One region of the Cupriavidus sp. Agwp_2 genome, then DNA from elsewhere that is predicted to be linked to it. Evidence: predicted binding sites of a transcription regulator. Region 1 holds the regulator's gene; the other holds the start of a gene.
The links. Region 1 encodes LexA, which represses DNA repair genes until DNA is damaged. Its sites were predicted from a motif close to ACTGTATNNNNATACAGT; they were not measured.
Positions count from the first base shown of each region.

Region 2: imuA (translesion DNA synthesis-associated protein ImuA) is a predicted target of LexA. The motif match lies at 5,177-5,194, and genes of this name have one in related genera.

Region 1 is NZ_CP088083.1:2,214,287-2,229,360, forward strand. It holds gene LPA45_RS10400 (inorganic phosphate transporter) at 1-625, opposite strand, end outside; gene LPA45_RS10405 (DUF47 domain-containing protein) at 639-1,265, opposite strand; gene LPA45_RS10410 (replicative DNA helicase) at 1,457-2,848, opposite strand; gene rplI (50S ribosomal protein L9) at 3,045-3,497, opposite strand; gene rpsR (30S ribosomal protein S18) at 3,529-3,807, opposite strand; gene priB (primosomal replication protein N) at 3,811-4,110, opposite strand; gene rpsF (30S ribosomal protein S6) at 4,188-4,562, opposite strand; gene LPA45_RS10435 (asparaginase) at 4,673-5,665, opposite strand; gene lexA (transcriptional repressor LexA) at 5,955-6,611, shown strand; gene LPA45_RS10445 (hypothetical protein) at 6,725-6,895, shown strand; gene LPA45_RS10450 (hypothetical protein) at 6,932-7,381, opposite strand; tRNA gene LPA45_RS10455 (tRNA-His) at 7,537-7,612, opposite strand; gene LPA45_RS10460 (hypothetical protein) at 7,715-7,993, opposite strand; gene dusA (tRNA dihydrouridine(20/20a) synthase DusA) at 8,872-9,849, opposite strand; gene LPA45_RS10470 (NADPH-dependent FMN reductase) at 10,122-10,685, opposite strand; gene LPA45_RS10475 (enoyl-CoA hydratase/isomerase family protein) at 10,844-11,932, opposite strand; gene LPA45_RS10480 (methyl-accepting chemotaxis protein) at 12,046-13,614, opposite strand; gene LPA45_RS10485 (sterol desaturase family protein) at 13,872-14,732, shown strand; gene typA (translational GTPase TypA) at 14,810-15,074, opposite strand, start outside.
Region 2 is NZ_CP088084.1:862,433-877,506, forward strand. It holds gene LPA45_RS21685 (error-prone DNA polymerase) at 1-2,695, opposite strand, end outside; gene LPA45_RS21690 (DNA polymerase Y family protein) at 2,692-4,260, opposite strand; gene imuA (translesion DNA synthesis-associated protein ImuA) at 4,193-5,125, opposite strand; gene LPA45_RS21700 (PaaI family thioesterase) at 5,317-5,757, opposite strand; gene LPA45_RS21705 (PQQ-dependent dehydrogenase, methanol/ethanol family) at 5,895-8,036, opposite strand; gene LPA45_RS21710 (transporter) at 8,073-8,993, opposite strand; gene LPA45_RS21715 (aldehyde dehydrogenase family protein) at 9,048-10,466, opposite strand; gene LPA45_RS21720 (sigma-54-dependent Fis family transcriptional regulator) at 10,735-12,624, opposite strand; gene LPA45_RS21725 (hydroxymethylglutaryl-CoA lyase) at 12,970-13,839, opposite strand; gene LPA45_RS21730 (acetyl/propionyl/methylcrotonyl-CoA carboxylase subunit alpha) at 13,860-15,074, opposite strand, start outside.

The sequences.
Region 1 (15,074 bases):
CGATCAGCAGCATCCAGATGATGCCGATGGTCTTCTGCGCGTCATTGCCGCCATGGCCCAGGCTGTACAGCGAGGCCGACACCAGCTGCAGCCGGCGGAACCAGCGGTCTACACGCGACGGCGGAGTGCGGAAGAAGGTCCAGCCCACCATCACCATCATGATCGAGCCCAGCAGGAAGCCCAGGAACGGCGAGATCAGGATAAAGGCCACGGTCTTCAGCAGGCCGCTGCCGACCAGCGCACCGGTGCCGGCCTTGGCCACCGCCGCGCCCACCAGCCCGCCGATCAGTGCGTGCGACGACGACGACGGGATGCCGTAGTACCAGGTAATGACGTTCCAGGCGATCGCCCCGACCAGGGCGCCGAAGATGACGTAGTGGTCGACGATCCCGACATCGATGGTGCCGGTGCCTACGGTGGCCGCCACCTTCAGGTGAAAGACGAAGATCGCGACGACGTTGCACATCGCCGCCATCGCGACCGCATGGTGCGGCTTGAGCACGCCCGTGGACACCACCGTGGCGATCGAGTTGGCCGCGTCGTGGAAGCCGTTCATGAAGTCGAACAGCAGCGCGAGCGCCACCAGCAAGGCGATCACCCACAGGCTCATTTGAATGGTCTGCATGCCGATTGCCGCCTCAGGCGTTTTCCAGGACGATGCCTTCGATGATGTTGGCGACGTCCTCGCACTTGTCGGTGATCGTCTCGAGCTGTTCGTAGATGGCCTTCAGCTTGATCAGGCGCTTGACATCGGTCTCGTCGCGGAACAGCTTCGACATGGCCGAGCGCATCACGCGGTCGGCCTCGGACTCGAGCTGGTCGATCTGCTGGGCGGTCTTCAGGATGGTGCTGGCGTTGCCCATGTCCTCGAGCAGGCCTACCGCGATCTTGACCTGGTCGCAGCACTGCACGCAGATCGCGGCCAGGCGCAGCGCCTCGTCGGTCAGGTTGGTCACGTCGTACAGCGAGATGGTTTCGGCCACGTCTTCCATCAGGTCCAGGATGTCGTCCATGGTCGTGATGAGCTTGTGGATCTCGTCGCGGTCCAGCGGCGTGATGAAGGTCTTGTGCAGCAGGTCGATGGTGTCGTGCGTGATCCGGTCGGCCTTCTTCTCGGTGGCCTGGACGCGGCGGGCATGCGCCTCGGCGTTGGGCAAGTCGTTGACCAGGGCCTGGAGCTCGTGGGCGGCGGTCACCGCGCAGTCGGCATGCTGGTTGAAATATTCGAAGAACTTGCCCTCAGTGGGCATGAATCGGCCGAACATGGAATGTTCCTTAAGGCGGCGCGTGTAGCGCTGCTGATGTGTTACAGATTGAACGAACGCGTGTTATGACAGCCACCGGTTAGGCGGCTGTCATCAAAGCGCAATATTTTACAGGGTTACGCGGACATTGCCCGCCAATTTGGCACAGACGAGACGGTATACGCCGCGATCTCGCAGGCGGCTTGACTTCGTCAGGTGTCGTTGTCGAAGAAGGCCGGGCCGCCGGTGAAGTTGTCGAACTTGGTGAACTGGCCCAGGAAGGTCAGCCGCACCGTGCCGATCGGGCCGTTACGCTGCTTGCCGATAATGATTTCGGCGGTGCCCTTGTCCTGCGAATCCGAGTTGTAGACTTCGTCGCGGTAGATGAACAGGATTACGTCGGCATCCTGTTCGATAGCGCCGGATTCGCGCAAATCGGACATCACCGGGCGCTTGTTGGGGCGCTGTTCCAGGCTTCGGTTCAGCTGCGACAGCGCGATCACCGGGCAGTTGAGTTCCTTGGCCAGACCCTTCAGCGAACGTGAAATTTCTGAAATTTCCGTCGCGCGGTTCTCACCGCCGCCGGAGCCCGACATCAGCTGCAGGTAGTCGATGATGATCAGGCCGAGCTGGCCGCACTGCCGCGCCAGGCGGCGCGAGCGGGCCCGCAGTTCCATCGGGTTCAGCGCCGGGGTTTCGTCGATGAACAACTGCGCATCGTTCATGCGCTGGATGGAATGCGTCAGGCGCGGCCAGTCTTCATCCAGCAGCCGGCCGGTACGCAGCCGGTGCTGGTCCAGCCGGCCGACCGAGCCGAGCATACGCATGGCCAGCTGCGTGCCCGCCATTTCCATCGAGAACACCGCTACCGGCAGGCCCTGCTCCACCGCCACATGCTCGCCAATGTTCAGCGAGAACGCGGTCTTACCCATCGACGGGCGGCCCGCCACGATGATCAGGTCGCCGCCCTGCATGCCGCTGGTCATCCGGTCCAGGTCCACGAAGCCCGTGGGCACGCCGGTCACGTCGCTGGTGCTGTCGCGGTGGTACAACTCGTCGATACGCTCAACCACCTGCGTCAGCAGCGGCTGGATTTCCTGGAAGCCCTGCTGGCCACGCGAGCCTTCCTCGGCGATCGCAAAGACCTTGGACTCGGCTTCGTCCAGCAGCTCGCGCACTTCGCGGCCCTTGGGCGCGAAGGCGGCCGAGGCGATGTCGTCGGCCACGGTAACCAGCTTGCGCAGCACCGCACGCTCGCGCACGATTTCCGCATAGCGACGGATATTGGCCGCGCTGGGCGTGTTCTGCGCCAGCGAATTCAGGTACGCCAGCCCGCCCACCTCCTCGGCCTTACCCGCAACCTGCAGCATTTCGTAGACCGTGATCACGTCGGCCGGTTTGGTGGCCGAGATCAACCGGGCGATGCTCTGGAAGATCATCCGGTGGTCGAAGCGGTAGAAATCCGCCTCCGAAAGGAAGTCCGCAATGCGGTCCCAGGCGGCGTTGTCCAGCAGCAGGCCACCGAGCACCGACTGTTCGGCTTCGATGGAGTGCGGCGGGACCTTGAGGTTGTCGAGTTGGGGGTCGGCGACGGGCGCGTTCATGGGGAGGGATTATAACGGCGGGACGCTGGCAGGAGGACGCACTACGCCGGACATTTGCCAGACACTTGCCTGACAACAGCCGGACATCTGCCAGCCAGCGCCAGCGGAAAACAAAAAAGGCAGGAGCCAGGGCTCCTGCCTTTTCTGCTTGCAGTGCTTCACGCGGCGCCGGGTCCGGCACCGCTGCAGCGGGTCTTCAGACCTGCTCGCCCAGCACCGACACGGTCACGTCGACCACCACGTCGGTGTGCAGCGCGACGCTGATCGGGTGGTCGCCCACCATCTTCAGCGGGCCGTTCGGCAGGCGAACCTGAGCCTTCTCGACCTTGAAGCCCTGGCCTTCCAGTGCCACGGCGATGTCGGCGTTGGTGACCGAGCCGAACAGACGGCCGTCGACACCCGACTTCTGGCTGATCTGGACGGTCAGGCCGTTCAGCTTCTCGCCTTCAGCTTGCGCAGCAGCCAGCTTCTCGGCGGCGGACTTTTCCAGCTCGGCGCGCTTGACTTCGAATTCGGCGATCGCGGTTTGCGTGGCGCGGCGCGCCTTCTTCGACGGGATCAGGAAGTTACGAGCGTAACCGTCCTTCACCTTGACGATGTCACCCAGGTTGCCCAGGTTGATGACTTTTTCCAGCAGAATGACTTGCATCGTGTTTTCTCCGTTACGGACCTAGGGCCTATCAGTTCTTGTGCAGGTCGGAGTACGGCAGCAGCGCGAGGAAACGCGCACGCTTGATTGCCGTATCCAGCTGACGCTGATAGTGGGCCTTGGTACCGGTCAGGCGGGCCGGCGTGATCTTGCCGTTGTCGCCGACGAAGTCCTTCAGGGTGTCCAGATCCTTGTAGTCGATCTGTTCCACGCCAGCCACGGTGAAGCGGCAGAAGCGCTTGCGCTTGAACAGCGGGTTCTGTTGCTGGAAGCGCTTCTTGTTCTTGTTGTCACGTTTGACGAATGCCATGATTCAATCCTTTACGAATGCTTTACATCCGGTGATGTGAAAGACGAGAGCCTTGCTGTTGCGGTGCTTGCGAGCGAGGAATCCTTCGCAGTCGAGCAGCGTGCCGAGCGGTAGCCGCTCAAGCCGCTGGCCGACCGGCCCGATCCCCATCGCTGCGATGGCAAACTCGACCTGGCGTGGCGTTTCCGCCTCGACGGCCTCGCCGCTGTACTGCAGGATGCAGTTCACGACGGGCACCCCGGCCGGGGTAAAGCGCAGGGCATCGCGTTCCGCCAGGGTGGCGGCAAGCCGAAGCTGATTCAACGCGGGGCCTCTCGCTGTTTGCCATCGATGCTGCCGTGGCCGACGCTGTCAGCCATGGCTCGCACCGCAGTCCGCACTCAGGCGGGCTGGCCTTCGGTGGTCGTTTGCGCGGCCTTGCGGGCTTCTTCGCGCTGCACTTCCTTCATCATCGGCGAAGGAGCGGTCTCGGCCTTCTTGGTCTGCACGATCAGGTGGCGCAGGACGGCGTCGTTGAACTTGAACGCGTGTTCCAGTTCAGCCAGGGTGTCCTTGCCGCATTCGATGTTCAGGCAAACGTAGTGAGCCTTGGCCAGCTTCTGGATCATGTAGGCCATCTGGCGACGGCCCCAGTCTTCCACGCGATGAACGTTGCCGTTCTGCGAGGTCACGAGCTGCTTGTAGCGCTCGATCATGGCCGGCACTTGTTCGCTCTGGTCCGGGTGGACGATGAAGACGATTTCGTAATGACGCATTGACGCTCCTTTTGGATTAGCCACCCGGGCGTCACGAGTCCGGTGTGGCAAGGTTGAATAGCCTTAAAGTATAGCTCGGCGACGGACTGGCGCGCAAGCGCACCACTGCATCAAGCCCTGGCAAAAGCCGCCTGCAGGCGCACGGGATCGCCGGCCAGGGCAGGATCCGCCGCCAGCGCCAGCGCCAGCAGCACCCTTGCCTTGTACGGATTCAGATCCGCCGCAGAGACGAAAACGCCATCTGACGGGCTGGGGTGCGGCGGGATCGCCACGTGACCCGCACCGGTACGCGAACTGCGGACCACCGCCACGCCAGCGGCGGCGGCATCCACCAGGGCCTCCGCCAGCACTTCATGGATCGAACCATTGCCGGCTGCGGCCACCACCAGGCCCGCCACGCCGGCCCGCACCAGCGCGTCGACGGCGATACGGCCCGGCTGAGCGTAGCTCGCCACGATCTCAACCACCGGCCATGCGCGCGGCATCGGCCCGATCGCCCAGGCCTGCCGGGGCGTGCGAGCGAACCGCACGAAATCGTCCTGCACCAAGCCAAGCGGCCCGCACTGGGACACAAAGGCATCCACCGCCGACGTATGCGCCTTTGCAATATCGCGCGCCGCGTGGATCTGCTGGTTCAGCACCACCAGCACGCCCTTGCCGCGCGCATCCGGATGTGCTGCCACCCGGACCGCATCAAGCAGGTTGAGCGGCCCGTCGGCTGACAGCGAGGTGGACGGCCGCATCGCCGCTGTCATCACCACCGGGATTGGACACGCCTGGGTCAGGTGCAGCGCCATTGCCGTCTCTTCCAGCGTATCCGTACCGTGCGTAATCACGATGCCCGCCACACCCGCCTGCGCCGACCAGTGCTCGACACGCGCCGCCAGCACGGCCCACAGCGCGAAGGTCATGTCCTTGCTGTCGACTTGCGCCACCTGCTCGGCTTCGATCCGCGCCACCGACTTCAGCGCCGGCACCGCCGCCAGCAACGACGACACGGGCACGGTTGCCGCCTGGTAGTGCGCGCTGCTGGCGGGGTTGCCGGAAGCGCCGGCAATGGTGCCGCCGGTAGCCAATACGACGATGCGAGGCAATTGGGTCATAGGTGCTGGGGGCTCAGGAGACAAGAAGGGAAACGCATGCGCTGGGCGATGGAATCGCGATTGTAATGGCGGACCTCCCCCGGCGGGCCCGCGCCACCGCGGCCGATCGGTCCACGCGCGCCACCAAAAAAATTCTGCTTGCGCTGCCGCCGATACTGTATAAAATCACAGCATACTGTTTAAACATACAGTGCCCGGCGCGCCGGATGCAGGATTTGCGGAAAGCCCCAGCTTGCGGGGCAGCCCTCCCAGCCCTGCCCCCAGCGCGCCCGCACGGAACGGCGATCCCATGGCGACCCTGACACCCCGGCAGCAGCAGATTTTCGATCTGATCCGCAATACGATCCGCCGCACCGGCTTCCCGCCAACGCGCGCCGAGATTGCCGCCGAGTTCGGCTTTTCCTCGCCAAATGCCGCGGAAGAACACCTGCGCGCGCTGGCCCGCAAAGGCGTGATCGAGCTGACGCCGGGCGCCTCGCGCGGCATTCGCCTGAAGGTCTCGCGCAGTGATTCAGAAATGCCGGACCAGTTCTCGCTGCCTATACCCGGCGTATTGCAGCTGACGCTGCCGCTGGTGGGCCGCGTCGCCGCCGGCAGCCCCATCCTTGCCGCCGAGCATATCGACCGCCAGTACCAGGTCGACGCCTCGGTCTTCGATGAACGCCCCGACTACCTGTTGCGCGTACGCGGCCTGAGCATGCGCGACGCCGGCATTCTCGACGGCGACCTGCTCGCAGTGCGCCGCGCCAGCGAAGCGCCCAACGGCAAGATCGTGGTGGCGCGACTGGGTGACGATGTCACGGTCAAGCGCCTGCAGCGGCGCGGCGGCCATATTGAGCTGATCGCCGAGAACCCGGACTTCGCCAACATCATCGTTGAACCCGGGCGCGAAGAGTTTTCGCTGGAAGGCATCGCGGTCGGCCTGATCCGATCCTCCGGCTTCTAGCCGGGCACGGCAGGCCTTGCGCCTGCGCGGACCCACCCGCTTCCATTGCTTTGCAGACGCCGCCCGGCTTGCCGGGTGTTGACCCCGCTTTTGCCTGAAAAAGAGGTGCAACCATGCCGCAAATCCACCACGTCGCCACCCGCCGCCCGGTCAAGCCGGTACCCTTCCGCCAGTGCAAGGGCGTACGCGTCTATCAGGGCGCACAGCGCCGGACTATGGTAGGCAGCATGGCCGCGATCTGCAGGATGCTCGAACTGGAAACCATGGACAAGCTGGCCGTCTGAAGCGGTCCGGTTTCCCGACCAACGGCCTGCCCCGCGTCAGCTACGCGCGCACGCCTTGGTTTCCGTTTCCAGTTCCTGAGGCGTCAACTGCGGAAACCATGTATTGGTCTTGCGCAGCTCGACCGCCGTGCCATCCGGCTTCGCCGTCAGCGAAATCAGATAGGCATACGCAAACTCGCCGGCTCCGTTTAGCTGACCGATCCGAATTTCCGTCTGGTTCTGTGCCGGCAGGCTGACGACCGTGGCGTCATCGCCGAGATTGTTGCGCAGGCATTTGGCAACGTCGGCCATTTTTGCCGGCGTGAACAAGCGCATCGGCGGGCGCGCGCGAACATCTTTCTCCGACGTGCCGGTGGCGCATCCGGCCATCATCGCGGCCACTGCCACGCCAGCGCCAATTACCGCTGCTCGAAGGAACATACGACCTCTTTGGAATTCAAGGCGCGTATGGTACAGGAGCCACATCGATCGCGTGCGGGTCGACATGGAAAGTCACTGCTCCACTAGCGCCTAATGTCGAACATCGATGCTGAGCACCAGCGTTCAGCCAGCGCCGAAACAGCCTGGACCGCACCAGCCTCGCGTCGCACATGCCTACAAAGCAAAACAGCGCCCGTAAAGGCGCTGTTTGCAAAGCAATCTGGGGTGGCTGATGGGACTCGAACCCACGACGACAGGAATCACAATCCTGGACTCTACCAACTGAGCTACAGCCACCGTAGAGGTCATCAGCGAAGCGCTGATCGACGAAAACCAAGATTATACAAACACTTTTTCGAGATGGCTAGTATCCCGCACAAATTTTTTTCAGAATCTGCATCACGCCTTGGGCCGGTGCCACTTGGCCTCCAGCAACACCGCCTGCTTGATGGCTTCGATGGTCTCTGCCTCGGTGTCGAAGTGGCCCAGCAGCCGGCGTGACTTGCCATTGAGGACGGCTTCCTGCAGCGCCCTGCCCGCGCCTTCCGAGATACCGTGGTGCCAGCAGTAGCGCGCTGTCCATTTGCCGTCCTGCAGTTGCTCGGCGACCCAGACCAGCCTGAAGTCCTCAAACACCTCGCCGAATGACTCTTCGTTGTTTGCGTTCGCTTTTTCCACGCTTACTGCCGTCCCTTCGCCTGTGGCGATGCGAAGAATCGTAGCACGCAGGCCAGCTAGCCAGACGGGGCCACAGCGCGCAGGCGCGACAGACCATAGCGGCAAGTCACCAAGCGGCACAGCATATGGCGTGCAAAGCCCCTACCCCTGCAGGGCTCTTGCTTCCTTCCCCGCAGTTTGCTTGGTTTGACAGCAAGGTTCGCTGGAACCTCGCGCATTGGTCATGGCCAAACCATTTTCAGGAATATTGCGAGGATGGAGCATGAGAACAATGCCTGGACGTCTGGCGGGAGTCTTGGCGCTGCTGGGAATGGTGGCGGCGCTGGCAGCCTGTGCGGGCGGCGGAGCCGATGGACGGGAGTCGGGAATCACGACCTATGGAACGCTGGATGTGGGCATCAGCCATACATCGCGATAGCCCTCCCGCCGCAGCGTGACCGGTGGAACTCTTTTCCGGGCAGCCCGGTCAAACCGGCTCGACTGGCGCGATCGCGAAAGATCAAAAAAAGAGTCCGCAGCGCGGACTCTTAACTTTAGCGATCTCAAATGCCCTGAAGGCCGTTGCAATGTAACTGTCATCCGGCAATTGCACCATTCGGGTAAACGAAGAGCGCAAAACGCGCCGACGAAAAAAAGCCCGCCGAGGCGGGCTGAATAATCAGTTGAAGAAAGCCCTGTATTCGAGGGCAGGGCACAGTGTAAAAAAGTGCCCTGCCTCGGCGAATTAGGGGAATCCCTTTGCAGACGCCAGTTACCGGCCGAATTGGCATCGCAAGTGTCGCGCGCGCAACCCTCGGGAATCCCTGCACAATTTGACGATTCGGTGTTAGAGCAAGCACTCAAGCGCTATGTGGCGGCGTCGTTCAGCGCGGCTTGCTTTATGCCGCCAGCGGTTCTGACGCCAGGGGACGCAGGTGTGCGCGCGCCTCTTCAAACAGCGCATCGACATCGGCACGCGTGCGTGCGGCATGCATGCGCTTCGCATCGGACAACACACGGCGCCAGCCGCGCCCTCCGGCAATGCCGCGGTACAGCCCCAGCATATGCCGAGTGACCGCACCCATATACCCGCCGCGTTCGACCAGGTCGCCGATATAGCGCTGCATCGATAGCTCGGCATCCAGCCGCGACCGTACCGGCGCATCAGCATCGCCGTAGAAGCGCTTATCCATTTCGGCCAGGACATAGGGCTGGTGATACGCCTCGCGGCCGATCATCACGCCGTCGACGTGTTGCAGATGCCGCGCCATCTCGTCATGGGTGACGATGCCACCATTGATCAGGATCTCCAGTTGCGGAAATTCCTGCTTCAACTGATAGGCCACTTCATAACGCAGCGGCGGGATTTCGCGGTTTTCCTTCGGACTCAGGCCTTTCAGGATGGCATTGCGCGCATGAACGATAAATGTGTCGCACCCCGCCTCCGCGACCGTGCCGACAAAATCGCGCACAAAATCGTAGTGCTCGATCGTATCGATGCCGATGCGATGTTTCACCGTTACGGGGATGCTGACCGCATCGCGCATTGCCTTCACGCAATCGGCGACCAGTTGCGGCTCCGCCATCAGGCAGGCGCCGAAGGCGCCGCGCTGCACGCGCTCGGACGGACAGCCGCAATTCAGGTTGACCTCCTTGTAGCCCCATTGCTCGCCCAGCCTGGCTGCCTCGGCTAGGTCGGCCGGCTCGCTGCCGCCCAACTGAAGCGCGACCGGGTGCTCTGCCGCATCGAAATCCAGGTGGCGCGGCACGTCGCCATGCAGCAGCGCACCGGTGGTCACCATCTCGGTGTACAGCCAGGTATGGCGGCTGAGCTGGCGGTGGAAGGTGCGGCAATGGCGGTCAGTCCAATCCATCATCGGCGCCACGGATACGCGGCGCGGACTTGCCGCGGCAGGTTTACCTTGAAAATGGGTCATTTCGGAACGGATCGGCGTGGCCAATCCTCATGCTACTCGTAGATATCAACAGCGCCCGGTGGAGGCAGCTCCCGTGCGCCGGGGGCGTCGCACACAATGCAGCCGCAGCGGTATCGCGGCTTTTCGGAAGGCGCATCAGTTTACCACCCCGGCAGATCTTTCGCCGGGGGGCACCAACCTTCAGTAGCGCCCCGGGCCGGTTGCCCGCGAGATCATCGCGCGGCCGCAGTCTTGTCGATCCACGCGCCGAACGTGGTCAGGAATTTGTCGAGGAAGCCCCGCGTCGATTCGTTGGCAATGCCGCCCTGCTCGTCGAACAGCTTGTCGACGCCGCTGATATACGCCTCGGGCTGCTGCAGGATCGGCATATTGAGGAACACCAGCGACTGCCGCAGGTGATGATTGGCCCCAAACCCGCCGACTGCTCCCGGCGAGGCACTGATGATGGCGGCAGGCTTGCCGTCCCAGACGCTTTTGCCGTACGGACGCGAGCCCACGTCGATGGCATTCTTCAGTGGCGCGGGGACCGAGCGGTTGTATTCGGGTGTGACGAACAGCACCGCATCGGCGCGGCGCACGCGGTCGCGGAATGCGGCCCAGGTCTGGGGCGGCTTGTCGTCCAGGTCCTGGTTGTAGAGCTGCAGGTCGCCGATCTCGACGATCTCCAGCTTGAGTTGTGCCGGCGCTTGCGCGATCACCGCCTTGGCCAGCTTGCGGTTATATGACTCCTTGCGCAGGCTTCCCACCAGTACAACGACATCACGAGGATTGCTCATCACGGCTCCTTTGTCTGCGTGGACAGTTGAAGCGGACGGCGCAGGCGCCATGGTTGCCATGGCTGCCCGCGCCGGTCCAGCCACCACTCTACCCGAGTCGCGACTGGCCTGCCGTGAGGGGGGCGGCGCGCGCGGCCGCCGGCGGTTGGACGGACCGATCAGGCGCCCTTTCCCAACGCGGCGAGTGGATGGTCTTCCGTACGCCACGGGCTGTCGAAGAACGACTGGACTGTCTCGCGGCCAACCTCATCCAGCCGGGCATGCTGCCAGCGCGGGTTGTGGTCCTTGTCGATCGCCAGCGCTCGGATGCCCTCGACGCCGTCGCCCTTGCGGAACACGTAATACATCATGTCCAGTTCCATGCGCAGTTCATCTTCGAGCGACATGCCGCGCGCGCGGCGGATCTGCTCCAGCGACACGCACAGCATCAACGGCGAGCGGCTACGCAGCATGGCAGCGGTCTGCGCGGCCCAGTCGCCCGGCGCATCGCTGATGGCCGCCAGGATATCCTGCGCGGTATTGCCGGCGAACAGATCGTCGATCTGTGCGGACAGGCCCGCGAGCGTACTTTGCGCAGGCAGGCAGTCAGCGCGATGCGGCGCGGTGAAGCCTTCGATATGCGCGAGGACGGCATCGCAGCTGGCAAACTGCTGCGCGCGCAGCGAATCGACCAGCTCGGCCAGTCGGTTGCCCGGCAGGTAGGCATCGGCCAGGCCTGCGTACAGCGCATCGGCCGCGTTGATCGCAGTGCCGGTCAGCCCGAGGTATTCGCCGATATGGCCAGGCGTGCGTGCCAGGAACCATCCGCCGCCGACATCGGGGAACAGGCCGATATTGGTTTCGGGCATGGCCATCCTGGTGCGCTCGGTGACCAGGCGCAACCGGGCCCCTTGCGAGATGCCCATGCCGCCGCCCATCACCACGCCGTCCATCAGCGCGATGTAAGGCTTGGCGTAGCGGTGGATCAGGAAATTGAGCGCGTACTCCTCGACAAAGAACCGGTCGAGCAGCGGATCGCCTTCATGCGCCGCCTTGTGGAAGTAGCGGATATCCCCGCCGGCGCAGAACGCCTTGCCGCCGGCCCCGGCGACCACGACTGCCACCACTTCGGGCGCCGAAGCCCACGCCTGCAGCGCCTGGGTGATGGCGCGGATCATGTCCAGCGACAGCGCGTTGAGCGCCTGCGGACGATTCAGCGTCAGGTATCCGATGCCACCATGGACCTCGGTCGTGACGAATTCAGTCATGTCTTACTCCTCCAATGCAACTGGCGATTTTACGCCAGTCGCACCGGCAGGCGTACCCCATGGGCAGCTTGCGGCGCATGCACAGGCGTTGCACGGGCGCCGCGGGCGGTCGCTCAGGCCAGCCTGAATGTCGCCACCAACGAGGTCAGGCGCTGGGCCTGGTCTTCCAGCGAGGCAGCCGCGGCGGCGGCCTGCTCCACCAGCGCCGCGTTCTGCTGGGTCATGCTGTCCATCTGGGACACCGCCACGTTGACCTGCTCGATGCCGTGCGACTGTTCGTCCGACGCCGCACTGATATCGCCAATGATGCCGCTCACGCGCCGCACCGCGTCGACGATGTCCTGCATGGCACGGCCGGCATCGTCGACCAATCCCGATCCTTCGCGCACGTTCGCCACCGAAGTGCCGATCAGCGTCCGGATTTCCTTGGACGCGCTGGCGCAGCGCTGCGCCAGGTCGCGCACATCGCCCGCCACCACCGCGAAGCCGCGGCCGTGCTCGCCGGCGCGCGCCGCTTCGACAGCGGCATTGAGCGCCAGGATATTGGTCTGGAACGCGATCTTCTCGATCACGTCGATGATGTCGACGATCTTGCTCGAACTGCCGTCGATCGAGCGCATGGTATCGACCACGCGCGACACCGCCTCGCTGCCCCGCTCGGCCAGCGCGCTCGCGTCAGTGGCCAGCGTGCGCGCCTCGCGTGCGCTGTCGGCGTTCTGGCGCACGGTGCTGGTCAGCTCTTCCATGCTGGATGCGGTTTCTTCCAGCGATGCGGCCTGCTGCTCGGTACGCTGCGACAGGTCGGCATTGCCGCTGGCGATCTGCTTGCTGGCCGAGGCAATCGCGTCGGCGCCGCCGCGCACGTCACCCACCATCGCCACCAGGCTGTGTTGCATCCGGCCCAGCATGCCGAGCATGCGCGCCGTTTCGTTGCGCGCCGACTCATCGGCATGCGTGCCACCGCTGGTCGCTGCCTGGGCACTCAGGTCGCCGCCGGCGATCCTGTCGAAGCGCGTAATGGCAATGTCGAGCGGCCGCACGATCGAACCGCGCAGGCGCCACGCCACCACCGTACTGAACACCAGGCCCAGCACCAGTGCAATAACCGACGTCGTGAACAGGTTGCGATAGCGATGCTGCGACGCTTCGTAGACCTCCTTCGCGCCGGCGAGCTGCAGCTTGTTGAGTTCGGCATTGACCGCGGTGAAGGCGATGTCGCGCCTGGGGATTTCCTCGAGCACGTACCGCATCACCGCATCACGATCGGCCGCGTGCAGCGCTGCGATCATCGGGGCCACGCCTTGCTTGAACAATGCCTCGCGCTTGGCGGTGACATCATCGACCAGCTTGCTCTCTTCGGCCGAGCGCGGCAGCGCGAGGTAAGCCTTCCATGCCTTCTCGGAATCGCGCGCAAAGCCCTCGGCGGTCGCGGCGCGGGCCCTGGCATCGGAGGGGTCTGTGGCAAAGGTGGCCTGGTCGAGCAACACACGCACCAGCAGTTGGTTCGAGCGCGCTTCGGCAAGATGCACCGCGGCCGACAATTGCTGCGAATAGATCTGGCGCGTGGCATCGTTGCTGCGCGACATGCCGAGCCAACCGACTGCGCCGACAATCAGAATCAACAAGTTGGTAACGATCGTCAGGAACCACAATCTGGCTCCGATGGTTGTGTTCTTGAACATTGAAGCTCCGGGGTAGTAACGCGAAAAATAGCGGGTCGAAGAAGTTTGCGAAATCAGGGACGCGGTATGCCGCCGCCCTGCTCATCTACGGCGCTCACAAGGGTTCCTTAACCCGGATTAGTTGCCTTCCTATGCGCGACACAACTGCGTATCCGTGCAGGAATACGAGGATGGCCGGATGCAGCGCAGCCACATGATGGCGAACGTTTGGAGGAACCCCTCGTAGCAATTCCGGATGGAATGTGCAAACTTGCGGAATGACAACCGAATCGCTCGATCCCGGACTCGTGCTGCTGGCGTTTGCGCCGGTCTTCCTGCTGACCATTGCCGGCGAGGCCTGGTACTGGGCGCGCCGCGACCGGTCGGTGTACAGCCTGCGCGATACCGTCTCCAATGCAGCGCTCGCGCTGATGCACCAGGCCTCTGACGCGTTCTTCCTGTGGCTGATGATTCGGACGGTGTACAGCTGGTGTTACCAGCATGGACTGCGCGCCGTCCCGGAAACGGCGTCGTCGTTCGCGTTATTGCTGTTGCTGCAGGACTTCCTCTACTACTGGTTTCACCGCGCCAGCCATCGCGTGCGCTGGCTATGGGCGTCGCACGTGACGCATCACTCGTCGGAAGGCATGAATTTCTCGACGGCGTTCCGGCAAAGCCTGACGTATCCGCTGTCCGGGATGTGGCTGTTCTGGATTCCGCTGGCGTATATCGGCTTTACGCCGGACTGGGTGATCCTGGCCGTCGGCCTCAACCTGGCATTCCAGTTCTTCGTCCATACGCGGCTGGGGCGGCGCTGGCCGTGGATCGAATCGGTGCTCAATACGCCTTCGGTCCATCGCGTGCATCATGCGAAGAACCCGCAATATATCGACCGTAACTACGCCGGCGTGCTGACGGTCTGGGACCGGCTCTTCGGCACCTTCGTCCACGAGCGGGAGGCTCCGGTGTACGGCATCACGCGCCAGGTAAGCACGCACAATCCGCTGACGCTGACTTTCCACGAATGGCGCGACATGTTCGTGGATGCGTGGCGCGACCGGGATCTCCGCTACCTGTGGAAGCCACCGGAATGGCGCAGCCCGCGCTCGCCCGCGGCGGAGACGCTTCCGCGAACGTAGGTCGGTGCCAGGTGCGCGTGGTGACGCGGCAAAAAAAACCGCGCTCAAAGGCGCGGTTTTTCTGACACCGGGAACGCTTACGCGCCTTCGCGCGAAGCACGCTTGCGCTCGTGCTCCTTCAGGTGGCGCTTGCGCAGGCGGATGCTCTTGGGCGTGAGCTCGACCAGCTCGTCGTCGGCGATGAATTCCACCGCATATTCCAGCGACATCTGGATCGGCGGCACCAGGCGCACCGCTTCGTCGGTACCCGAAGCACGCACGTTGGTCAGCTGCTTGCCCTTGATCGGGTTGACCACCAGGTCGTTGTCGCGGCTGTGGATGCCGATGATCATGCCTTCATAC
Region 2 (15,074 bases), on a different replicon from region 1:
CGTGCGGATGCGTTTGCGCGGCATCGGCCTCCACCGGCTCCAGCGTGCTTTCCCACCGGCTCAACGTGACGTCCACCGGCAAGACCTCCACCCCATGCCGCTGCGCATCCTGCACCAGCTGCGATGGCGAATAGAACCCCATCGGCTGGCTGTTCAGCAGCGCGCACAGGAAGGCCGACGGACGATGGCACTTGAGCCAGGAGCTGACATACACCAGCTTGGCGAAGCTGGCCGCATGGCTTTCCGGGAAGCCATATTCACCAAACCCCTCGATCTGCTTGCAGATCGCCAGCGCGAACGATTCGGGATAGCCATTGCGGGTCAGCGCACGCACCAGCGCGTCCTGATGCTGGCGGAGATCGCCGCGCCTGCGCCACGCCGCCATCGAGCGCCGCAGCTGGTCGGCCTGCCCCGGTGAGAAACCCGCCGCGTCGATGGCCAGTTGCATCACCTGTTCCTGGAAGATCGGCACGCCCAGCGTGCGGCCCAGCACTTTCTCGATCACGGCGTTGAAGAAGACCGGCGGCTTCTTCGTCAAACGGAACGCCTCGCGCCGCTTGAGGTAAGGGTGCACCATGCCACCCTGGATCGGGCCGGGGCGCACGATCGCCACTTCCACCACAAGGTCGTAGTACGCACGCGGCTGCAGCCTTGGCAGCATCGACTGCTGCGCCCTCGACTCGATCTGGAACACGCCGATGGTATCGGCCTTGCAGATCATGTCGTAAGTTTCCGGATCCTCCTTGGGGATGTCCTCCATGCGCGCAGGCAATCCCGCACGCGTTTCGTCGGGATTGGGGATCATCTCCAACGCCCGCCGGATCGCTGACAACATCCCAAGCGCCAGCACATCGACCTTGAGCAAGCCCAGCGATTCCAGGTCATCCTTGTCCCACTGGATCACGCTGCGGTCCGCCATGGCCGCGTTCTCGATCGGCACCAGCCGCGACAACTTGTGTCGCGCGATCACGAAGCCGCCGACGTGCTGCGACAAATGGCGCGGAAAGCCACGCAGCTGCGCAGTCAGGCTGGCCCACTGCTGCACCGCGGGCGAGTCGGGATCGAGCCCGTAGCGCGTGATCTTCTCCACGAAGCCGGGGCCGTCCCACCAGGCCTGGCCCTTGACCACCTGCTCGACCACACTCGCGTCGATGCCCAGCGCGCGGCCCACGTCGCGCAGCGCGCTGCGCGAACGGTAGGTGATCAGCGACGCCGCCAGCGCGGCACGGTGGCGGCCGTACTTCTGGTAGATGTACTGGATCACCTCCTCGCGCCGCTGGTGCTCGAAGTCGACGTCGATATCGGGCGGCTCATCGCGCTCGCGCGACAGGAAGCGGCCGAACAGCAGGTTGGCCTGCTCGGGGCTGACCTCGGTCACATACAGGCAGAAGCACACCAGCGAATTGGCGGCCGAGCCGCGGCCCTGGCACAGGATGCCGTTGGCGCGGGCAAAGCGCACGATGTCGTGCACGGTGAGGAAAAAGGGCTCGTACTGTTTTTCCTCGATCAGTAGCAGTTCTTCCTCCAGCTGCGCTTCCCATTCCGGCTTCAGGCCATTTGGAAAACGTTCCACCTTGCCGCGCTTCACTTCGTCGCGCAGGTAAGAGATCGGCGTATAGCCCGGCGGCACCAGCTCTTCGGGATATTCGTAACGCAGCATGCCCAGCGAAAAATCGCACTGCGCGGCAATCTTCAGCGTCTGCGCCAGCGCATCGCGCGGGTACAGGCGCGACAGCACCTGGCGCATGCGCAGGTGCTGCTCGGCATTGGGTGCCAGCGCCATGCCGCATTCGGCCAGCGGCTGGCCAAGCCGGATCGCGGACATCACGTCGGACAGCGGCTTGCGCGAGCGCACGTGCATGGTGACCGCGCCGGCGGCGGCCAACGGCACGCCGGTCTGTGCCGACACTGCTTCCAGGCGCGCGCGGTGCAGCCCGTCTGCATGGCCCTGCAGCAACTCCAGTGCGATCCATACGCGCTCGCCGAAGACGTCACGGCACCACTGCGCCTGTTCGCGCAGCAACTCGGGATCGGCGCAATAGTCGGGCAGCAGCAGCGCCAGGCAGCCCGGCATGCCGCGCAGGTGGGCTTCGTCGCCGGTCGGCGCGGCGATGTCTTCGGGGTGCAGCCGGTAGCTGCCCTTCTGCGCGCGGCGGCGGCCCAGCGTGATCAGCTCGGACAGGTTGCCGAAGCCGTCGCGGTGCTGGGCGATCAGCACCAGCCGCAGCGGCGGCCGGTCGGCACCATCGGCATCATCGGCGCCATCGGCCGGCGGCAGGCTGAAGCGGCTGCCGATCAGCAGCGCGAAGCTGTCGGCGGCGGCCACCAGCGCCTGCAGCCGCTGGTGGCGGCTGGCGTGCGCGGCGGGGTCGTCCTCGTCGGTATCGGCGTCGCCTTCGGGATCGAGCAGCGGCTCGTCGATGTCTGCCTCCGCGCCGCGCGCCGCGCTGCGTGCCACCGCATCGTGCAGGCGCTTGCGCAGCGTCTGGATCGCATCGTGGGCGCGCGCGGTGCCGGCCACCGAGCATTCATCGGTCAGCGCCAGTCCGCGGTAGCCCAGGCCGAAGGCGCGCTCGATCAGCTCGCCCGGGTGCGAGGCGCCGGTGAGGAAGGTGAAGTTGGAGATGCAGTGCAGCTCCACGTAGTCGGGCAGCGCCGGCAGCAGGCCGGGCAGCGAAGAGATCACCGGCGTCATGCGAACAACCCGTGCAGGAACCAGCGGTACTCGCTGCCCTCGTCCGCGCCGTGGCCGGGACGCTCGCGATAGATCCAGCAGCGCAGGCCATCGGCGCGCTCGGCGATGAAGTAATCGCGCGTGGCCAGCGCGCCGTCCCACCAGCCGGCCTCGATGCGCTCGGGCCGGCTCAGCAGCGCCAGCGGCCCGCCGTGGCTGGGGCGGTGCTGCTGCACCGGCAACGGCAGCGGTTGCGGCAGCAGCCACAGCGGGCGCTCTGGCAGCGGGCCCGGCATGGCGGCCGCCTTGCCGCCGGGCTGGGGTTCGTCGACCGGCATCCAGCGGTTGGCGCGCTCTGGACGGTGGTCCGCCAGCGGCCGCGGCTGCAGCACGTTGTCGCGGCCCAGCCGCGCCATCAGCGTATCGAGCAGGCGGCCCAGGTCTTCCGGCGTGCCGCCGGGTTCGGGGAACAGCGCATCGCTTTGCGGCACGCACGCCTGCATCGCCTCCACCCGCAGCGCCAGTCCGGTGACGGGGGCGTGGAAGCTGAGCTTGTCGAGCTTCTCCCGCAGCAGCCGCGACAGGTGCGCGGGATCGCGGCTGGGCTGGGCCAGGCCTAGCGCGACCGGCGTCCCTTCAGTATCGACGCCGCGCCGGTAGCGCTCATGCTCCAGCACCAGCACGCAACGCGTGACGCCGGCCTGCAGCAGCGCCAGCCAGCCGGCCAGCGCCAGCAGCAGGCGCTGCGCGCCCGCCAGCACGCCTTCGGCGGATTCGATGCGCCCCGGCAGGTCCATGCGCTGCGCGAACGTGGGCGGCGCCGCGTACCAGGCAAAGCGCGCCGGGATCTCGCCATAGGCCTGGTCCAGCCGCGCCAGCAGTGCCGGGCCCAGCCGCCGCGTCAGGCCGGCGCGCGGCAGGCGCCGCACCTCGCCCAGCGTGCGGCAGCCGATGCCTTCGAGCCAGGCCGGGTCGGCCAGCGTGTGCAGCGCCTCGACCGGCAGGCGGTCGAGCAGCCGGTGCAGGCGCGCCATGCCCACCGCCCGGCGCGCGGGCCGCACCACGCCGCGGCGGGTGCGCCGCAGCGGCTGGCGCGCCAGCCAGGCGGCGCCGTGCGCGGTCGGGCCGCTGCCCACCTGGGCAATGGTGCCAAGCTGGCGCACGCAGGCGCGCACCGCGCGGCACATTGCGCGGTGGCCGCCGAAGAGGCGCAGGCTGGCGGTGACGTCGAGCATCACCGTGGCCGATTCGGGCTCCTCGTCGAACGTCACGGCCGGCGTGAAGCGCAGCAGCGCCAGCGCCACCGTTTCCATCAACGCGTCTTCCGCGACCGGGTCGCGCTCCAGCTGCACGATGTCCGCCGACAGCGCCTGCACGCCGCCGCGGCGCATGCCGTAGCGCACGCCCAGCTGCATCGCGGGACCGTTGGCCAGCACCACCTGCTCCTGCGCCATCACCGCCACCGGCAGCGCATGGTGCAGCGTGCCAGTGGCGGAGGATGGGCCGGCAGCAGCGGGCTCAGGCCAGTTGGGCTGCAGTGCGTCCAGGGGCAGGCGCGGCAGGTGCACCGCGATCCAGTACGGCATCGGGAGAAGACTGAGAAGACTGAGAAGACTGAGAAGGCGAAGGCATAACGGAACGCGCGGCGGCCGGGGCGCCGGCGGGCACGGGCCAGGCGGCCGTGCGCGTGGCTGCCTCCATCCCGCCCAGGTGCAGCAGCAACGGCGTATCGCGCACCGGCCCGCGCCGCTTGTGGAAGGTGATCGACAGCGCATTGCCGGGTTGCGGCGCCAGCAGCAGGCGCAGCACCGCTGGCGACGACTCGCGCAACGCCGCGGCCGGGCGCAGCGCCCACACCACCGCGTCGCCGGCCTGCGCCAGCACCTGCAGCCGGCGCAGCGCCCCGGGCCGGGCCGTGGGCAGCCACACCAGCACGCCGCCGAAGGCCTGGCTGCGCAGCACCTGCTCGGCCGCCCACAGCATGTCGGCCTGCTGCGCGCCCTTGGCCGCGCCTGCAGGCGGGCGCAGCCAGTACAGCTGGCGCGCCGGCAGGCCGGCCGCGGCCAGGCCCATCGCATTGGGCAGGCAAGGCGGCGCCACCAGCGCAATGCGGCGCCCCGCCCCGGCCAGCGCGCGCAGCGCCGGCAGCAGCAGGCGCAACTCGCCCGCGCCGGCCTGCGTGGTCAGCAGTTCGGTCAGGCCGCCGGCCGGCCAGCCCCCGCCGGGCAGTTCGGCAGAGAGCGCGTCATACCCGGTCGGGCACACCGCGGCGCTGCCGGCGCGGCCAAGCTGGCCGGCGCGCCACAGGCCGGGATAGCGCTGCTCGAGCGCTGACAGCGCCTGCTGCCGCGTAGCGTGGGCTGCCGGGGCTGCGGGCCTGGCCGGCGTCGGCGCAGGGAAAAGAAGGCCCTCCGCCGCCATGGGCGGGGCTGCGTACGATTGCGCAGGCATGTGAAGTCGGGATCGCTCGCGGGAAGCGAGAGACATAGGATATTTACGATAACTGTATATTTATACAGTATCGAGGCGAGCGCAAGGGGTAGTCGCGCGAAGGACACCCGAGGTGGTGCGCGGGGCACCGGAGGAAGGGATCGGGCGGACGAGCGTCCGCTTACGAGGAGAAAGGGGCACGCCCCCTCGCCTTACTTCAGGTACTTCATCGTGGCAACGCCCGTCGCCACCAGCAATTCATCATCGAGCCAGACCTCCGCGCGCGAGAAGAAGATCGAGCGCCCGCGCCGGTCGACGGTGCCCTTCGCCGTCAGCACACTGCCCGTGCCATTGCTCAGGAAGTTGGAAGTCAGCGACAGCGTCACCGCATGCCGCGCCGCCTCGCCCGGTGCCGAGAACAGGCCGGCATAGCCGGTGGCGGCGTCCAGTAGCGTGCAGATCGTGCCGCCATGGACCACGCGGCTGCGGTTCAGCATGCTGGATGTGACCGGCAGCTCAAGCTCGACGTAATCGGGGCGCCACTGCGTGATGCGGACACCGATGCTTTCGAGGGCGGGATTGTCGAGGGAGAGGTTGTCGAGGGCGCCGCCGGCGCCACCCTCCGTCACGGTTTCCGTTGATTGGATTTTCATTTCACTGCTCACCACGACTCAAATTGTCCAGGCGGTATTTCCTCGCGATTCGCGGCTCTGAGCAATTCCGATTTGGCGAACAGCCACTTTTGCACGCATGAAGCGCGCGGGCCAGCGCCGGCCCGCGCGCGCCCCCGTCAGGGCTTCTTAGGCCGCACCGCGTCCGCGGTGCCCTGGATGAACGCCTGGATCTTGACCACGTCCTCGGCCGTCAGCTTGCCGGTGAAATCCGGCATGCCCTTCTGCACGAACGGCCCGTTGAACAGGATCTTGTCCAGGTGCTCGATCATCGGCGCGCCGACATAAGCCAGGTTGGGGATATTGCCACCCTTGTCGACACCTGGCACGCCATGGCAGAAGACGCAGTTGTTGACGTAGAGCTTCTGCCCGTCGGCGACCTTGGCCGGGTCGTACTTCACCCCGCTCAGCAGCGGCGCCATCGCGTACGGCGCCGACTCTGGCATCGGCTTCTTGCCGTTGAGCACAAAGGTGTAGACCCGCCCCGGCGCCTGCCTGTCGCTGCCGCGCTGGCTCAGGCCATACACGCCGCCCCAGCCCACCGCCACCGAGACGTACTGCTTGCCGTCGAGCAGGTAGGTCACCGGCGCCGCCACCACGCCGGAGCCGGTCGGCGCCTGCCACAGCTTCTCGCCGGTGCCGGCGTGATACGCCACCAGCCGCCCGTCCGCGGTGCCCTGGAACACCAGGTTGCCAGCGGTCGCGAGCGTGCCGCCATTCCACGGCCCGGCATGGTCCTGGTGCCATACCGCCTTCTGCGCCAGCGGATCCCAGGCGATCAGCCGCCCCATCGGCTTGCTCCTGGGCGGCTCGGCATTGACCAGCATGCCCAGGTTCCAGCCCACGCCGCGATGCGCCTCCGGCGAGTCCTTCTGGTTGTGGGCCCACTCCTTGTTGTCGGCCAGCGTCAGCGGCACGTGCTGCGCCGGGATAAAGGCCAGCCCCAGCTTCGGGTGGAACGACATCGAATGCCAGTTGTGCGCGCCGAACGGCCCCGGCACGATATCCGCCGGCTTGCCCGATGTGTCCGACTGCGGCGTCTCGATCGGCCGGCCGTCCTTGTCATAGCCCGAGGCCCAGTTGACGTCGACGAAGTTCTTCGCCGAGATGAACTTGCCGTTGGTCCGGTCGATCACGAAGAAGAAGCCGTTCTTGGGCGCGTGCAGGATCACCTTGCGCGGCTGGCCGTCGATCTTCAGGTCGGCCAGGATGATGTCCTGCGTCGAAGTGTAGTCCCAGTTGTCGCCCGGGGTTTCCTGGTAGTGCCAGACGTATTCGCCGGTGTCGGGGTTCAGCGCCACCACGGAGGCCGCGTAGAGGTTGTCGCCGCCCTTCGGGCTGCGCAGCTTGCGGCTCCACGGACCGGCATTGCCGGTGCCGATGTACATCAGGTTCAGCTCGGGGTCGAACGCCATGGTGTTCCACACCGTGCCGCCGCCGCCGTTGACCCAGTACTTGCCGCTGGGATCCCAGGTGGCCGCGGCCTTTGCCATGGCTTCATTCTCGAAGGGCCTGGCGGGGTCGCCCGGCACCGTGTACCAGCGCCATTGCTGCTTGCCGGTCTCGGCATCGTAGGCGGTGATATAGCCGCGCACGCCGTATTCCGCGCCGCCGTTGCCGATGATCACCTTGCCGTTGTAGACGCGCGGCGCGCCGGTAATGGTGTAGGACTTGCTGCGGTCGACAATGGTGTCCTGCTCCCAGACCTTCTTGCCGGTGGCGGCGTCGATCGCCACCAGCCGGCCATCGAACGCGCCGACGAAGACCTTGCCCTTGTACAGCGCCACGCCGCGGTTGACCACGTCGCAGCAACCCTTGTAGGCCTGGTCGCGCGGCACCTGCGGGTCATAGGTCCACAGGCGCTTGCCGGTACGCGCGTCGATGGCATGCACCACGCTCCACGGCGCGGAGACATACATCACGCCATCGACCACCAGCGGCGTTGCTTCCACGCCGCGCGTTGATTCCAGGTCGTAGGACCACGCCAGCCCCAGGCCCTTGACGTTGCCCGCGTTCACCTGCTCAAGCTTGCTGAAGCGGGTCTCGGCGTAATCCAGGCCGTAACTGGGCCAGTTCGGCGTGCCGGCCTCGTTGGCGCGGATGGCGGCGCCATCCACGCGCGCGGCGGCGTTGGCCGGCTTGTTCGCTTTTGCCGAGCGAGTGGTGGCGATGCCGTCGGCGCCGAATACCATCGGCGCGGGCAGCGCCACACTGGCGGCGGCCATCACGCTCACTAACAGGCGTAGCTTGTTGCTATGCATCTTGATCTCCTCTGTCTTCTTTCTTGATATGGCGTGTCAGAACACCTTGAGCAGGCGCAGGTTGGCGCGCAGGTTCTCCATCGGCCCGTTGCGCACCGAGATATCGCGGCCGAAGGTGCCGAGGACCTGGAACGTCGCTGCCGGGAACCAGGCGAAACCGACCAGGAACTTCGACGTATTGGTGCGGTCGTCGCGCGATACGTTGTTGACCGAGGTCTCGCCGCCGAAGGCATACGACAGCCCGCCGCGCACATCGAAGCGTTCGGTGAAGTGGTAGCGCAGCCAGCCCTGCCCCTGCACCAGGGCGTCCTGCCTGAGCGTGGCCGAGTTCGGGCCGTACTTGCTGTTGTTGCCGAACACCGTGACGTCCGCCACCAGGTCGAGCGTGACCTTGTCGGTAATCGGCGTGATATAGCCTGCCTGCAGCGCAAACTTCCAGCGGTGCTCGCCGAGGTTCAGCGGACGGTTCTGGTCGTAGCTGCCGGTCGGCACGAACAGGAACGGCGTGATGCCGAAATAGCGCTTCCTGTCGGGCTGGTTCACCAGCCACACCGTCGACGCCAGGATCAGGTCGCCCACGCCGCTGGCACTGCCCAGCGCGCTGAGGTTGTCGGTGGCGCGCAGCTTGCCGAACGGCAGCAGGAACTGCGGGTCGATGGTGATGCCGCCGACTTCCATGAACCGCACATAGCGCACGATGCCCACGTCCGAATCCAGGTTGCCGCCCGCGACGCGGTTGCCGCCGGCATAGACGCGGTCGCGCTGCGCATGCTGGTAGTACAACAGGCCGAGATTGGTGCCCGCGGGCAATGCGGTGTAATCGCCCGCGTCTACGTCAATGGCGCGCGCGGGGGATGCGCCGAGCAGCAGGGCCAATGCCAAGCCGGCCGCCGGCGCTGCAGCGCTGCGTACAGGCGAGCGCAGTCCCCGGCCACCGGCCGTTCTGGTTTGATGCATGTCTCCTCCGGTTTTCTTCTTGTCTGTGGCCCGCCGGGCGGCGGGCATGCGGCATCAGCCCGCCTGTGCCCGCGCGATATTGATCACGCTCAGTTGCGCATACTCGGCCAGCCCTTCCGGCCCGAATTCCACGCCGACGCCAGACTCCTTGGCGCCCACCAGCGGGATATGCGGGCCGAAATGCAGGTGGTGGTTGACCCATGCCGTGCCCACGTCGAGACGCCACGCCACCCCACAGGCGCGCTCTTCGTCGCGGGACCACACCGAGCCACCGAGTCCGTAGGGCGTGCCGTTGGCGCGCGCCACAGCTTCGTCGATGCTGTCGAACTTCAGCACCGGCAGGATCGGGGCGAACTGCTCCTCGGCCACCAGTTCGCTGCGGTCAGTCAGATCGCGCACGATGGTCGGGGCGACGAAGTAGCCATCGCCCTTGAGCAATGCACCGCCCGCCAGGATCTTGCCGTCGCGCCGCGCGCTGGCCAGAAAGCGGCCGGCCTTGTCGTACTGCATGGCGTTCTGCAGCGGCCCCATCGTGACGCCGGCTTCGGCGCCGTTGCCGACCACCGCGCGCCCGGCCAGGTCGGCCAGCGCGTCGCACAGCGCGTCATGGACCGAGGCATGCACGTACAGCCGCTTCAGTGCCAGGCATACCTGCCCGCAGTTGTAGAAGGCGCTCCCAAAGATCTTCGGCGCGATGTCCGCCACGTCGGCATCGTCGAGCACGATGGCCGCGTCGTTGCCGCCCAGTTCCAGCGTGATGCGCTTCAGCCCCGGGCCGGCACTTGCCATCACCTTCTTGCCGGTCGCGGTCGAGCCCGTGAACGAGACCTTGGCCACGTCGGGATGCGAGGTCAGGTAGCTGCCCAGGTCATTGGCATCGGTGATGACATTGACCACGCCCGGCGGCAGCAGGTCGGACAGGATCGCGCCGAGTTGCAGCGTTGCCACCGGCGTGGTCGGCGCGGGCTTGAGCACCACGGCATTGCCCATCAGCAGCGCCGGCGCGAGCTTGTAGGCGGCGATCAGCACCGGGAAATTCCAAGCCGCGATCGCGGCCACCACGCCCAGCGGCTTGTGGTGCAGTTCGATGCGGTGGGTGGCATCGTCCTGCACCAGCGAGACCGGCAGCTCCAGCCCGGCGATATGGCGCACGAAGGCTGCGGCGAACTGCAGCTCCTGGCGCGCTTCGGCCAGTGGCTTGCCCTGCTCCAGCACCAGCGTGGCGGCTAGGTCTTCGGCGTTGCCGTGCAGCTCGTCGGCAAAGCGCAGCAGCAACGCGCGCCGCTGCGCCAGTTCCAGCGCGGCCCAGGCGGGTTGCGCGGCCTTGGCGGCAGCGACCGCGGCGGCGGCCTCGCGCTCGGTGGCGCGCGATACCGTGGTGAACACCTTGCCGGTGGCGGGGTTGACCACGTCGAGCGTGGTGCTGCCCTGCACGATTTTTCCGTTGATCAGCAGTCCTGCATTGCCGTGCATCGCCTGTCTCCTCATGTTGATCCTTGGGTCGAACCCTGTTGGTATGCGATGCCCTGCAACGCAAGCGCCGTGCCCGCCGCCCAAATCGCGCACAGGTGCGTGTTTTTGCGCCAGTTTTCGCCTGCAACGTCGTCGCGAGGCTGCCTGGGATGTCGCAATCTGAGCCAATGTCTCGATACAGCCAAGACAGGCGGTCAATAAAAAACCCCCGCTGCCACGGCGTGGCGAGCGGGGGTTCGATGGAGGGATGGGAGGTGGGAGAACCGTTCTAGCGGATCTTGGCGCGCGCCATCTTGCGGTACAGCGTCGCGCGCGAGATGCCGAGTGCGCGCGCGGCTTCGGAGCGGTTGCCGCTGAGTTCGTCGAGGGTGCGCTGGATCAGCGCGTCCTGCGCCTGCGCCAGCAGCATCGGCTGGCCTGCCGTGGGCAGCAGGTCCGCCACCGTCGCGCGTGTTGCCGCATCCAGCCAGCTTTCGTCGAGATGCTCGCGCCGGATTGCCTCGCTGAGGCCAGACAGCGCCACCGCGGTGCGCAGCACCTGGTGCAGCTCGCGCACGTTGCCCGGCCAGGGATGCGACATCAGCAGCGCCATCACGTCGGCGTCGAGCGCCTTGCGCCGGCCGCGCGCCAGCGTCTGCAGCATCGCCGCGATCAGCTCGGGCAGGTCGGTGCGGTCGCGCAGCGCTGGAACGCGCACCGACATGCCGTTGATGCGGAAATACAGGTCTTCGCGGAAGGCGCCCTGCCGCACCAGTTCCGGCAGGCTGCGGTGCGTGGCGCAGATCACCGACAGGTCGACAGGGATCGCCTTGGTCGCGCCCACACGTGTTACGCAGCGCTCCTGCAGCACGCTCAGCAGCCGCGTCTGCAATGCCAGCGGCATGTCGCCGATCTCGTCCAGGAACAGCGTGCCATGGTTGGCCTGCTCGATCTTGCCCGCGCTGCCGCCACGGCGGCTGCCGGTAAAGGCGCCGTCGGCATAGCCGAACAGCTCGGCTTCGGCCAGCCCTTCGGGAATGGCCGAGCAGTTGATCGAGACAAAGCTGCCGGCCGGCCGGCTGGCCTCGTGCAGCGCGCGCGCCAGCATGGTCTTGCCGGTGCCGGTCTCTCCCAGCAGGATCACCGGCACCTGCGCGCCGACCGCCATGCTGGCCTTGTCGAAGGCGCGCGCCAGCGTGGCATCGGCAATCAGGTGGCCAGCCAGCGGACCGGTGTCGTCGGCGCGCGGCGCGGCGCCGGGGGAACGCGCACGCTGGGTTTCACTTGCCGACACATGCAGGCGCCCGCCGGCGACCGTGCGCACGACGCTTTGCACCGCGCCTCCCGGGCCATACATGCCTTCGGCAAAGACGCTGCCGATATCGATCGCGCCGATCTCGGCGTTGCCGAGCCGCAGCATGTCGCGCGCGGTATGGTTTGCCGCCACGATCACGCCGTCGGCGGAGACCGCGACGATGCCTTCCGCCGGTGTATGCAGCATGCGCCGGTCGTGGTGCAGGCGCACGATGCAGCAGCCAGGCAGCCGCTCAAAGGTGCGGTTGCCGATCGACGTGGCCGCCGCGCGCACGTGGCTGACCGCGTAGGCCGGCAAGTCGACGCCGAAGCCAGTGATATCGAGCACGCCGATCAGGCGGTCGTGGCAATCGTAGATCGGCGCGGCGGCACAGACCACGTCGACCAGTTCATGCAGGAAATGCTCGCCGCGGCGAATCTCGACGGCGCTGCCGCCCTCAGCCAGCAGGCAGCCGGGCGCGTTGGTGCCGATGCCGGTCTCGCAGATGCGCCGGCCATGCTGCAGCGGCGACGGCCCGCCCGGCCCCGCGCCCAGGCGCCCGTGGGATGACACGATCATGCCTTCGGCATTGGTGCACAGCACGATCCACTGCTGCGACGGAAAGGCGCCGGCCAGCACCTCCATGTCGGCGCCGGCCAGTTCGATCAGCGTGCGGTTCTCTTCTTCGCTGCGCCGGACTTCGCTATGCGTGATGACATCCGAAAACAGCATGCGCTGCTCGGGACGCACGCCCGCGCGCGCGGCACGTTGCCACGAACGCACGATCAGGTCGGACACGACGCCGGCGGGCACGTCCTTTCCGTCGAGGAACTCCCGCCGTGCAACGTTGGCATCGCACAGCAGGCTTGTCGGTGCGGGTGGCATTACCTTGTCTCCAGTGGTCGGTGTCGCGCGCTGCCGTATGAGGGCTAATTGCGCCGATGCCGGTGGCACGCCCGGCCGTCGTTGCGGCCAGGTCATCTATGTGCGCTGCCTGTGCTGTAGTTGGGGCGGCGCGAACTGGAAAGGTACTTTAAGAGAGCCCCCGGGCGAATTCAAGCGTTGTGTGGCAGGTTTGGCGAGGCTGTCTCAGGATAATGCGGGCGGTGTCTCAATATGAGACAGGTGGGTTGCGAAAGCGACGCAGGACGGTACGTTCCAACGCTGGAATTGCACATGTGGTCTCCCCCCTCCCGCACGCGGGAGAAGGGCGCAACCTCCGCGCTCGGACTATTGCAGTACCGGCTTGCCGATGGCCCTGGAGATCAGTCCGGCAGCCGCAATAACCTTGTCCAGATCAACCCCGGTCTCCATCCCCAGGCTCGCCAGGCGCTGCAGCAATGCCTCCGTCGCCACGTTACCGGTCGCGCCCTTCGCATACGGGCACCCACCAAGCCCGGCGACCGAAGCATGGAAGATGCGGATGCCGGCTTCCAGGCTCGCCTCGACATTGGCCAGCGCATGCCCATACGTGTCGTGGAAATGCCCGGAAAGCTGCGCCAGCGGGAATTCCGTGGCCGCGGCACGCATCACGGCCTTTACCTTGTCTGGCGTGCCAACGCCGATGGTGTCTGCGATATCGATCTCGTCGCAGCCCAGTTCGCGCATGCGCCTCACCACGTCGACCACGGCATCGATCGGCACCTCGCCCTGGTAAGGGCAGCCCAGCGCGCACGACACGCTGGCGCGAAGCCGCACGCCCTTCGCCTTGGCGGCCGCGGCAACGGGCTCGAAGCGCGCCATCGACTCGGCGATCGAGCAGTTGATGTTCTTCTGCGAGAACGCCTCGCTGGCCGCGCCGAAAATCACGACCTCGTCGGCGCCCGCCGCAAGCGCGCCTTCCAGGCCCTTCATGTTCGGCGTCAGCGCAGAGTAGATGGTGCCGGGCCGCCGCCTGATCGCAGCCATGACCTGCGCACCGTCGGCCATCTGCGGCACCCACTTCGGCGAGACGAACGATGCCACTTCGATATTGGGGAAGCCCGCGTCGGTGAGTTGGTCGATCAACGCCACCTTGGTCTCGGTGGGGATCAGGCTCTTCTCATTCTGCAAGCCATCGCGCGGGCCGACTTCAACGACCTTGACCTTGTCCGCATGCATGTGTCGTCTCCGTCAGTGTTTCAGGTACCGAACGCGAGCAGTTGCGCGCCCTCGGTCACCTGTTCGCCTACGCCGTAAAGCACTTCGCTGATCACGCCGTCGGCCGGTGCGCTGATGGTGTGCTCCATCTTCATCGCCTCCATCACCAGCAGCGGCGTGCCGCGTGTGACGGTGCTGCCGGCTTCGACCATCACCGCGATGACCTTGCCCGGCATTGGCGCGGTCAGCTTGCCGCCCTCGCCTTCGGCTTCGCCGGCGTGGGACAGCGGATCGATCCAGCCCAGCAGCACCTGCCGGCCCGCGGCGAAGACGTGGAAGTCGTCCGCTTCCGCATGCACGTGCCCGTGCACGCGGCGCGTGCCGAGATCGATGCGGATATCGTCGGCCTTGCATACCGCGGCGAATGGCACAGACTCGCCAGCGTAGGCCAGGGTGCTGCCGCGCGCGTTGACGTGCAGCGTCACGTCGAGCACCTGGTCGCCGTAGCCAAAGCGCAGCTGCCGCGATGCGCTGCCGTTCAGCCGCCAGGCACCGCCGTGGGTCCACGGCGAATGCTGGTCGGCGGCGTCGATGCGGCGCTCGCGCGTTTCGCGGTCCAGCAGCGCAGCCACCGCCAGCGCGACGGTGTCGATGCCGACCGGCTCAGGCAGCGGGAACAGTTCGCTCTCGTTGCGCTCGATCAGGCCGGTATCGAGGTCCGCGGTGCGGAACGCCTGCGACGACACCAGCCGCTGCAGGAACGCCACGTTGGTCGACAGGCCGACCACATGGTATGCCGCCAGCGCCTGGCGCATGCGCGCCAGCGCCTCGTCGCGGTCCTTGCCCCAGACGATCAGCTTGGCGATCATCGGGTCGTAGTACGGGCTGATGGTGTCGCCTTCGCGCACGCCGGCATCGATGCGGATGCCGGCCGGGCCATGCGCATCTTCGCCACGCATGAACTGCACCGCCGGCGGCGTGCGCAGGAAGCGCAGCGTGCCGGTGGAGGGCAGGAACTGCTTGTCGGGGTTCTCGGCGTAGATGCGCGCTTCCAGCGCATGGCCGTCGATGCGCAGTTGCTGCTGCGTGAGCGGCAGCGGCTCGCCGGCGGCGACGCGCAGTTGCCATTCGACCAGGTCCTGCCCGGTGATCATCTCGGTGACCGGGTGCTCGACCTGCAGGCGCGTGTTCATCTCCATGAAATAGAACGAGCCATCCTGGTTGGCGATGAACTCGACGGTGCCGGCGCCGACATA